DNA from 3 places in the Mesorhizobium sp. M7A.F.Ca.AU.001.01.1.1 genome. Region 3 is predicted to be linked to each of the others. Evidence: riboswitches for the same ligand, from Rfam matches in the RefSeq annotation. Region 3 holds a riboswitch; each other region holds the start of a gene.
What was found. A riboswitch is a leader RNA that binds a small molecule or an ion and turns the genes downstream of it on or off. The one in region 3 is predicted to bind cobalamin.
Positions count from the first base shown of each region.

Region 1 (3,571 bases), on a different contig from region 3:
TTTCTCGCCGGTGTGCCACTTGCCCTTGATGAACTGGACGACACCGACGCGCTTGCCGTAGCCGAGCATCCGCAGCGCCAGCCCGAAGGCGGCCGTGGTCTTGCCTTTGCCCGGGCCGGTGTTGACGATGAGCAATCCCTTCTCGACCGTCTTGCTCGCCACCTCGGCATCCTGCACCGCCTTGCGCTTGGCCATCTTGGCGCGGTGGCGCTCTTCGTCCTTATCGTCGATATCGGTCATATCATTTCACCTTGAGCGGCAGCCCCGCCACCATCAGCAGCACCGTATCGGCAATCGCCGCGACCTGCTGGTTGAGCCGGCCGGCGGCATCGCGAAAGCGGCGCGCCAGTGCATTGTCCGGCACGATGCCTTGTCCGACTTCATTGGACACCAAGAACCAGGGTCCGCGCGGCCGCGACAGCACCTCCGCCAATCGCCGGCATTCCAGCTCGAAATCGTGTTCGGCCAGCATATGGTTGGTCAGCCACAGCGTCAGGCAGTCGACAAGCACCGGCCGATCGTCCGGCAAGGCGGCAAGCGCGCCGGCGAGATCGAGCGGTGCGTCGATGGTCGTCCAGCCTTCGCCGCGCCGCGACCGGTGCAACGCGATGCGCTCACGCATCTCGTCATCATAGGCTTGCGCCGTGGCGATATAGGTCCAGGGCGGCGGCAAGGCGGTTGCCAAAATTTCGGCGTGCGCGCTCTTGCCGGAGCGCGCACCGCCGATGAGAAAGGTCAGTGTCTTGCGATCAGGCAAAGCTGTCGCGCAGGCTGGTCGCGGTGCCGGTGAAGCGACCGCGCACCACACCGACGACCGCTCCGAGCACCAGCCAGAACACCAGATTGGTCACGGTCACCGCCACCACGAACTGGTGATGCAGCCCTTCCGGAATCGCCGTCTCGTAACTGTCGGGCTGCGGTGCCCCGACAACATGCGGTGCGACGATCAAAAGGACGGCAAGGATCGCCAGCGGCAGCGACTTGCGGAACGCGATCAGGCCGAGACCGGCAGCGGTTGCCGCCACCGTTGCCCACCACCAGATCTGGCGCTGGGTGAGATCGGCGGCCGGCATGGCCGGCAGTTCCGGCGGCAGGCCGAGGCCCGGCGCCAGCGTGAACACGGCAAAGCCGGCCAAGCCCCAGAACACGCCCTGGCGCCAACCACCGATACCGCCGGCGAATTCGGAAACCGCGACCAGGATCAACCCGAAGCCGATGCCGGTGACGATGTTGGCAAGCACGCTGAAGGCGAAACGCTCGAAACCGTCTGCCGGCGCCCAGCCCTCGTCTTCCGCCGCAGCAGTCGCTTCGGCAGGGGCCGGAGCGGCTGTGCTCATGGCATTGCTATCCGTTGCTGCCGGAGCGGCATGGTCATGGTGATGCCCGCCGCCCGCCTGTTCGTAGACTTCCGCCTTCAGGATCAGCGGCACGGTCGCATAGGCCTGCATGCAGGCGAGAACGACGCCGGCCACGAGCCCTGCGATCGCCGCGATGAACACGACGTTGCGAAACAGGTTCATGATGTCAGCCCCTCGTCAGTGGCAGGGAAACGCCATCGAATGGCGATAGTCGTGAGCCGCATTGTGGACCGCATCGATATGCGAGAAGCCGACAAAGCCCATCACGAAAATGCCGAGCAGCGCGGCGAGCGCAAGCTGCATGAAGCGCGACTGCGAGGAGACGGAAGCGCCGAGGGAGACGGAAGCGGTAGTCATGTCTTGTCCTTTCGCCCTCCACCCGAGGGCATCGAAGTCAGTTTCCTGTCGCCGGCAGGTCTCCTGGCTCACGGATCAGCGTCCTTCCCCACCTTCCCGAAGAAAAATCTTCAGTGGCATATGGAGAGGACTACCGCACACAGTTGCGGGGGCAGCCACGGCATTGGGCGAAATCCGCCCTTACCGCATTCCCTCTTGGCTCCAAAATGGAACCGGCGACACCGGCGACTATAGGCAGAATCCTCGCGTCCGGCAAACCAAATTCCGCCGGCGACCGTTGCGAATGCGCCATGAAGGTCAAAGCGATTTCGGCAGATAGCGCCACGTCACGAAGCCGCAGACCGCCGCCAGCAGGCCGAGCGTGACGAACACCGAGCCCAGGCCGAAGAAGGCCAGCACCACCGAATAGACCAGCGGCGGCGTCAGCTCGGAAAAGTCGAGATAGGTGCGATAGACTGCCGCCATCTGCGATCTTTCATAGGAGCGCACCGAGCGCATGAAGGCGGTCGAGCCGAGCGCGTCGAGTGCAATGGTGAAGAAGGCGCCGCAGAGCAGGAAGGCGCCGGTGAGCAGCGGCACGGTTTCGCCGACGAAGCCCGCCGCCAGAAGCGCGACCGACATGGCGAAATAGGCAAATGTCATGGTCCTGCGGCCGCCAAAGCGCTTTCCCGCCTTGCCCCAGAAAATCGCCATGAACAAAAGCGCGTTGCCGGCCGAAACCAGCAGGCCGCCGGCCAGCTTGCCCTCACCCGTAATGACCATGAACAGCGGCCCATAGACGAAGAACGTCGTCCAGAAACAGGAGCGCCCAAACGCGATCAGCCAGGCCAGCCTGAGCCTGGGCTGGGCGATGAAGCGGCCGATATTGGCGAGCGGATTGGCTGGTCGCGTCTTGCCGGGACGGATCGACGGGTTGTCGCCGAGCCGGTAGGTCCAGAACAATGCCAGCAAGGCTAACGCGAACACGGCCACCGCGCCATGCGCGGCATAGACGCCGAAGCGCGTGTAGAGGAAGATGCCGAGCGTCGGCCCACCGGTCCAGGCCAGCATCGACCACGCCATGCGCAGCGATTCGGCCTGCATGAAGTCGGTCTTGCGGATGTGGTCCATGATGTAGAGGTTGAGCGTGATCGACAGCGCGCTGGCGCCCATCACCCGGCACAGCATGCCGGCCAGTTGCCCGGCAAGCGTGTCGGTGACGAAGAACAGCGAGCCAATGGCCAGCAGGCAGGCGCCCGCCGTGTAGACCCAGCGCCGGGCGAAACGGCGGATCAGCATCGGCATGAACAATGTCACCGACAGGCCGAGCATCGCCACGACGGTGTAGAGGATCGAGACGATCTGCTCGTTGTGCAGGATCTCGTAAGCCTGGATCGGGATGACGCTCGACACCGTGGCGCGGGCGAAGGATTCGACCGCATAGAGCGAAGCGAAGGTGCGCGCGTCCGCGGCCTTGAGGGCCGGTAGCCAGATCGGATGGCGCACATGGGTGGACATTGCTTTCCCCGAAGCAGATTCACCGGGTCAAATCTGCCGTGGCGACCTCAGCGCCAATAAGAGGAAACCGACGTGCATCCGGCAAAAGCGAAGCCGGCCAAAGGCTTTCCGGCACTGGCCCAATGCCGCGGCTGATCCGGCGCTATCGGCAGGGTTGCCGGTCTTCTTTTGTCCCGGGCAACCGTGATAGTCCTCCAGCGGGGCTGAATCAGAATGCGAGACCATGAGCATCCAAACGCCGACCGCACCCGTTCAGGATCGACCAAAGCGCATCGTCGCCATCGACATCGTGCGCGGCATCGCGCTGATCGCCATGGCAAGCTACCATTTCACCTGGGATCTGGAGTTCTTCGGCTACA
Region 1 is NZ_RZPF01000416.1:879-4,449, forward strand. Features, by position in the region: gene cobO (cob(I)yrinic acid a,c-diamide adenosyltransferase) at 1-240, opposite strand, end outside; gene cobU (bifunctional adenosylcobinamide kinase/adenosylcobinamide-phosphate guanylyltransferase) at 242-757, opposite strand; gene EN884_RS22830 (CbtA family protein) at 750-1,520, opposite strand; gene EN884_RS22835 (CbtB domain-containing protein) at 1,536-1,715, opposite strand; cobalamin riboswitch at 1,751-1,947, opposite strand; gene EN884_RS22840 (MFS transporter) at 2,013-3,212, opposite strand; gene EN884_RS22845 (DUF1624 domain-containing protein) at 3,436-3,571, shown strand, end outside.
Region 1: another riboswitch for cobalamin. It lies ahead of EN884_RS22835 (CbtB domain-containing protein); the one in region 3 lies ahead of bluB (5,6-dimethylbenzimidazole synthase).

Region 2 (3,571 bases), on a different contig from region 3:
TGCCGAAGAGGTTGCGGTCGGCACCTTGCGGAGCAGACTTCTGGGTGGTGTCACCCGACGAGTTCAGCAGCTTGTAGACCGGCGAACCGGTGTTGCGTACCGAAGAGGTGCGCGTGCTGTCGACCGAAGTCGTGGCGGCAGGCTGATTGGCACCATTGGAGCCAAAATTGTCGCTGCCGGCGAAGGCACTGCCGGTGATGGCCAGAACGGCGGCGGCAGCAATAAGGATCTTGTTCATTTTAGTCTCCTGAATTCTGGATTTCGCCAGGACGGCAGACACAGCTGCCGTCGGTTGCGAAATTGGTTGTTAGCGACCGAAGAGGTTACGGTCGCTGCCCTGAGCGGGCGTCTGGGCAGCCGGTTCCGAGGTTTTGGTGGAAGCCGTGTACGACTGGTCCACAGCGGCGGCAGGCTGGTTGGGGCCGTTCGAACCGTAGTTGTCGCTGCCCGCGAAAGCGCTGCCGGTGATGGCCAGAACGGCGGCGGCAGCAATGAGGATCTTGTTCATCTTGAATACTCCTGAATGTCTGAATTTCGCCAGGGCGGCGGGCGAGCCCGCCGTCGACCGGGAAACTGGGAATCGGCTGTTAGTTGTTGCCGAAGAGGTTGCGGTCAGCACCCTGGGCAGGCGCCTGAGCAGCCGGTTCCGACTTCTTGGTCGAAGCGGTGTACGAGCTGTCGACAGCAGTGGCTGCCGCGGCGTTGGAACCGTAGTGGTCGCTACCAGCGAAGGCGCTGCCGGAAATGGCCAGAAGGGCTGCGGCAGTGAGAATGATCTTTTTCATTTTTGGTACTCCAGTATCGTCTTTTTTCCGTCCGTCTAGCGGCGTGTCTTGGAAATGAAATCGCGTCGTTCGGACAGCCCCGATGTGGGAGGGCAAGGTCGTCTTTTCCAATCACGAAGTTGTTCCGTGTGGACCATGAATCCACACCTTGAAATTGTGCCAACGGAATCTAGGGATGCATTTTTCTTCTTCATATCAGTGTGTTAGGTGTAGCCACCTGATGGATCACTGACTGTTTCAGAGGCCCAGCGTTCACACCGTCCTGCACGCACCGTCAACAGAAACGAACCGTTCGGTTCGATTTTAGGGCGAACTAATAGTCATTTTTCGAAACCATTAACCTTTTTTGACCCCCCGCGAAGGGTCGGATTCGGGAAGATCGCAGCCGGCAAATGGCCGCCCGGGAGGTGGGATCTCGGCCCGCGACGAGCTGCAGTAGCGTTTCGCATGCCGTGTCGCGCCGCATGGATACGATGTCGTTTTCATGCCGACGGCGCGCCCGCGATCGTGGTTAGATCATACCATCTCAGGTGCCGCTTCGTGACGACGAGGCGGAGAATTGGGAAGCCGGTCAGAATCCGGCGCTGCCCCCGCAACGGTGGTGGAGTTCAAGTCGCAACGGGAGACCACTGGGCAACCGCCTGGGAAGGTGTCGCGATGGTCCGCAAGGACAACTCCAGAGCCCGGAAACCAGCCCGAGATTTTTAGACTCGACTGATCGCGGTGGGCGGTCAAGAGGTGGATAGCGCATGTCCGGCACACAGCCGGCCTGCGCTTCAATCCTTCCTCCGTCACCACCAGTTCAGTCCTTAGGAACGAGGACAGGACATGGATATCCGCAACGACATGCTGAGGCTCCTGAAGGGGCGCCGGCAAGGCTTTTCGCTGGAGCAGCCCTTCTACACCGATCCGGACTACTTCAAGCTCGACATGGAGCTGATCTGGTATCGCGACTGGCTGTTCATCGGCCATGATTGCGAACTGCCGAAGCCGGGCAGCTACATCACCGTGCAGGTCGGCGATTATCCGGTCGTCCTTGTCCGCGACCAGCACGGCAAGATCAACGCCTTCCACAATTCCTGCCGCCATCGCGGCAGCCGCGTGTGCAACACGGAGAAGGGTACCGCGGCAAAGCTCGTCTGCCCGTATCATCAGTGGACCTACGAGCTGGACGGCCGCCTGCTGTTTGCCCGCCAGATGGCCGACGGTTTCGACAAGAGTGATTTCGGCCTGAAGCCGGTCGCCTGCGAGAGCGTCGGCGGCTACATCTTCATCTGCCTGGCCAAGGAACCGGCAGATTTCGCGCCGATGCGGGCGATGATCGAACCCTATCTTTTGCCGCACCGGCTGCGTGAAGCAAAGATCGCCTTCGAGAGCACGATCGTCGAGAAGGGCAACTGGAAGCTGGTCTGGGAAAACAACCGCGAGTGCTACCACTGCGCCGCCAATCATCCCGAGTTGTGCAAGACCTTCCCCGAGGCTCCAACCATAACCGGCGTCCATGGCGCCGACAGCGACCCTGAAATGGTCGCACACTGGGCCAGATGCGAGGCATCAGGCTTGCCGAGCAAATTCCGCATCGATCCGGCAGGGCAGTACCGCGCCACCCGCGCGCCGCTGCTGCGCGATGCCGTCAGCTACACCATGACGGGAAAACGGGCGGTCCAGAAGAACCTGTCCGACAGCGTTTCAACCGACCGCATCGGCTCCTTGCTGCTCTATCACTATCCGACGACCTGGAACCATATCCTCGGCGACCACGCCGTTACCTTCCGCGTGCTGCCGATCAGTGCCACGGAAACCGCAGTGACAACGAAATGGCTCGTCCACAAGGATGCGGTCGAAGGCGTCGACTACGACCTCGCTGAGCTCACCCATGTCTGGACCGAGACCAACGACCAGGACCGCCGCATCGTCGAGGAAAACGCCTTCGGCATCCTGTCGCCGGCCTATGAACCAGGCCCCTATTCGGAGCTGCATGAGGGCGGCGTGATCCAGTTCGTCGAGTGGTACGCGTCGTTCATCGGGCCGCGCCTTGCCGAAGGCGGCCGGCCGGCCCTGCGCAGCGTCGCCTAGCCCAGGGGACAAGAGGATGAATGCGATGACGGACCTTGGCCTCTATCGCCATCTCGACCAGATGACGCCCTGGAACGACAGGCTGCAGGTGCTGGAAGTGATCGGCGTCAGCGACGAAGCGCCTGACGTGAAGACCTTCACCTTCCGCTCCGACAACCAGACCTGGTTCCGCTACAAACCGGGGCAGTTCGTGACTCTGGAACTGCCGACATCGGACGGGCCGCTGATGCGCACCTACACGCTGTCGTCCTCGCCGTCGCGGCCGTTCTCGATCGCGGTGACGGTCAAGGCGCAGGCGGGCAGCACCGGTACGCGCTGGATGTTCGACCATCTGACGCCCGGTTCGCACGTCAAGGCCTATGGGCCGACCGGCGACTTCTCGCTGCACAGCCACCCGGCCGCCAAATACCTGTTCATTTCGGCCGGTTCCGGCGTGACGCCGATGATGTCGATGCTGCGCTGGCTGAACGACTGCGCGCCATGGACCGATGTCGGCTTCGTCAACTGCGCGCGCCGCCCGGAAGAGATCATTTTCCGCAAGGAGCTCGAACTGCTCGGCAGCCGCATGCCTGGGCTGTCGCTCGGCTTCATGATCGAGGAGCGGTCGAGCCGCGAGGGCTGGTTCGGCCATATGGGCCGCATCGACGCGATCCGGCTGCCATTGCTGGCGCCCGATTTCCGCGAGCGCGAGATTTTCTGCTGCGGCCCCG
Region 2 is NZ_RZPF01000113.1:6,109-9,679, reverse strand. Features, by position in the region: gene EN884_RS09740 (DUF680 domain-containing protein) at 1-238, opposite strand, end outside; gene EN884_RS09735 (DUF680 domain-containing protein) at 308-508, opposite strand; gene EN884_RS09730 (DUF680 domain-containing protein) at 588-785, opposite strand; cobalamin riboswitch at 1,297-1,499, shown strand; gene EN884_RS09725 (aromatic ring-hydroxylating dioxygenase subunit alpha) at 1,614-2,861, shown strand; gene EN884_RS09720 (hybrid-cluster NAD(P)-dependent oxidoreductase) at 2,887-3,571, shown strand, end outside.
Region 2: another riboswitch for cobalamin. It lies ahead of EN884_RS09725 (aromatic ring-hydroxylating dioxygenase subunit alpha); the one in region 3 lies ahead of bluB (5,6-dimethylbenzimidazole synthase).

Region 3 (3,571 bases):
TCGTCTATTTCGGCATCACGCTGGCCTACATCATGGCGACCGGCACCGGTGCCTCGGTCGGCTATGGCGTCGGCCATATCTCCACCGATCCCGACGGGCCCATGTCCTTTGCCCTGTGGGGCGGCGTGGTCGGGTTTGGCATCGTCTCGATCGCGGTCTACTGGATCCGCGAATACATCCTCTATATCGTCAAGGCCGGCCACATCGCCGTCATGGTTCATCTGATCGACGGCCGCGACATTCCCGGCGGTCAGGACCAGATCGCCTACGCCAGGGATGTCGTCACCCAGCGTTTTGCCGAGGCCAATATCCTTTTCGTCGTCGACCAGCTCGTCAAGGGTGCCATCCGCGCCATCACCGGCCTGCTCGGCGGTATCGCCGCCTTCCTGCCGATACCGGGCCTGAGCGGCCTGGTCTCCTTCATCAACACGGTGATCCGCCTGTCGCTGACCTATGTCGACGAGATCATCCTCGGTTACAACATCCGCATCAATTCAGCCTCACCCTTCGAGACGGCGCGCCAAGGCGTCGTGCTCTATGCCCAGAACGGCAAGGTCATGGTCAAGAACGCCGTCTGGCTGGCGGTCATCATGTGGGGCGTGTCGTTCGTCATCTTTCTGATGATGCTGGCGCCTGCCGGCGCCATTCTGTTCCTGATGCCCGGCCAGCTCGCCGGCTGGGCCTTCGTGCTCGCCATCGTCTTCGCCTGGGCATTCAAGGCGGCCTTCATCGAGCCTTTCGCCATCGCTTGCCTGATGCAGGTCTATTTCAAGACCATCGCGGGCCAGGTGCCGGATCCGGCCTGGGACGCCCGGTTGGCCGAGGCGTCGTCGAAGTTCAGGGAGCTCAAGGACAAGGCGCTCGCCTCCTTCGGCGGTTCGCGCTGGGGTACGGCCGGCGCCACACCCTGATCGGCCGGGCAGGTGGTGTCTGGTGAGGCAGAAACGGTGTTGAGGCGCGCCACGGTGGACTTGAGCTGTGTCTCGCCTTGCCCGGAAAACGTCTCGCTCATGATCAGTTCCGGCAGCGGCAGCCGCCGTCCCCAACCATGCGTTTCAAGGTCCGGTTTGGAAGCGAACTCGGAAACACGGCCGACGCAGAGATAGGCGATTGGCGTTACGTGATCCGGAATGGCCAACAGCCGCTTCAGCGCCTCAGCCTCGATGATGCTCACCCAGCCGACGCCAACGCCCTCGGCACGCGCGGCCAGCCAGAAATTCTGCACCGCGCAGACGGTGCTGTAGAGATCCATCTCCGGATTGTGCCAGCGTCCCAGCGGCGAACCCTTCGAGCGCTGCCGGTCGCAAGTGATGCAGATGTTGAGCGCGCTCTCGCAGATGCCTTCCAGCTTGAGCTTGCGGTACAGCGCCTGTTTTTCCGCCTCGATCGCCGGCAGTTCCTGCTCGCGCGCGGCCAGGAACAGGTCGCGCACCTCCGCTCGTCGTCCGGCATCGCGAATGACAATGAAATTCCATGGCTGCATGAAGCCGACCGATGGCGCGTGATGGGCGGCAAGCAGCAGCCGCGCCAGCACGTCGTCATCGATCGCGGTGGGCAGGAAATGGCTGCGCACGTCGCGCCGCGTGAACATGGCGCGATAGACCGCATCGCGCGCATTCTGGTCGAATCCATCGTCAATGGCAGCGGTCATATGTTCCGGCATCGCTTGTCCCCTTGCGATTGCAGATTCAAAACGGTCAGAGCGTACTTTGTGCGTCCAAATGGACGCACGTCGCTCTGATGCCACCCGCCCGACCATGCGGATGACGATGCCTGCCAGGCCGGTCTTCTGGCTTGGGATCAACCCGCGTCCGGTGCCTTCCCGTCATCGACAGTGGCATTTACCGGCGCGGTCCCCCTCACAGCGTTGGGCACGCCACGGAATTCAACCGTGTTCCCGATTCTCCCGCTTGCGGCGGGCACCAGGCAGTGCCAAGGACTTTACGCCGAAGCGCCGGCGAGGCCAATGCCTGCGGCGACACGAATGGACGCAGGCGCGATTTTCCCCAGTCATCGGCCGCCCGTGCATGGCCTTTGTCGATCCGGGTCACTAGATTAGGACGATGACCACCCGTCTCTACACGCATCCGATCTTCCTCGAGCATCTCACGCCGCCCGGACATCCCGAGCGGCCCGACCGCCTGCGTGCCATCGAGCGCGTGCTCGACGAGGAAGCCTTTGCCGGGCTCGATCGTATCCAGGCGCCGGAAGGCGACGAGGCCACCATCCTCTACGCGCATCCCGCCGATTTCGTCGCCCGCGTGCGCGCCGCCATTCCCGACGAGGGGATTGCCCGCATCGATGCCGACACCACTGCCAGTCCGAAGAGCTGGCAAGCGGCGATCACCGCGATCGGCGCCGCCAACGCCGCCGTCGATGATGTCTTTTCGGGCCGCGCCGACAACGTCTTCGTCGCCGCCCGGCCGCCCGGCCATCATGCCGAAAAGACCACGGCCATGGGCTTCTGCCTGTTCAACACGGCGGCGATCGCGGCGCGTTATGCGCAGAAGAAACACGGTGTCGAGCGCGTTGCCATCGTCGACTGGGACGTGCATCACGGCAATGGCACGCAGGATATTTTCTGGGACGATCCCTCGGTGCTCTATTGCTCGACACACCAGATGCCGCTTTATCCCGGCACCGGAGCGAAGACCGAAACGGGCGCCGGCAACATCGTCAACGCACCGCTGGCGCCGCAGACCGGCAGCGAAGTGTTTCGCGATGCCTTCCTGTCGCGCGTCCTGCCCGCGCTCGACAATTTCGCGCCCGACCTGATCATCATTTCGGCCGGGTTCGACGCGCACCACCGCGATCCGCTGGCCGAGATCAATCTGACCGAGGATGATTTCGATTGGGCGACCGGCCAGCTGATGCAGCGCGCGGCACGCCACAGCGGCAACCGGCTCGTCAGCCTGCTCGAGGGCGGCTACGATCTGCAGGGATTGGCATTTTCGGTCGCCGCCCATGTCGGGCGACTGATGAAAGGATGAACGATGGCTGGTGAGACCAACGAAGACGTCAAGGCGATGAGCTTCGAGCAGGCACTCGATGCGCTGGAGAAGATCGTCGATGATCTGGAGCGTGGCGACGTGCCGCTCGACCAGTCGATCAGGATCTATGAACGTGGCGAGGCGCTGAAGGCGCATTGCGACCGGCTGCTGAAGGCCGCCGAGGACAAGGTCGAGAAGATCAGGCTGTCGCGCGACGGCAAGCCGGTTGGAACGGAGCCGCTCGACGCGGATTGAGGCCGGTCCGAACGATGGCCTCGCCTCACCGGTTTTTGGACATGATCATGATCGAGGATATAACTCGTTGCGATTGAAACAGCTCAAGGACAAGAGGAGATACGGAAGCGATGTGCAGAAACATCAAGACCCTGTTCAATTTTGATCCGCCGGCAACCAATGACGAGGTGCGCGACGCGGCCCTTCAGTTCGTCCGCAAGCTGAGCGGAACGACGCGACCCTCGAAGCAGAACCAGCACGCCTTCGATCATGCCGTCGACGCCATCGCGGCCTCGGCGCGCGAACTGCTCGATTCCCTGGAAACCCATCAGCATCCGCGCAATCGC
Region 3 is NZ_RZPF01000191.1:1,666-5,236, reverse strand. Features, by position in the region: gene EN884_RS14090 (hypothetical protein) at 1-911, shown strand, start outside; partial or broken gene bluB (5,6-dimethylbenzimidazole synthase) at 1,034-1,651, opposite strand; cobalamin riboswitch at 1,762-1,942, opposite strand; gene EN884_RS14080 (histone deacetylase family protein) at 2,064-2,990, shown strand; gene EN884_RS14075 (exodeoxyribonuclease VII small subunit) at 2,994-3,245, shown strand; gene EN884_RS14070 (DUF2277 domain-containing protein) at 3,356-3,571, shown strand, end outside.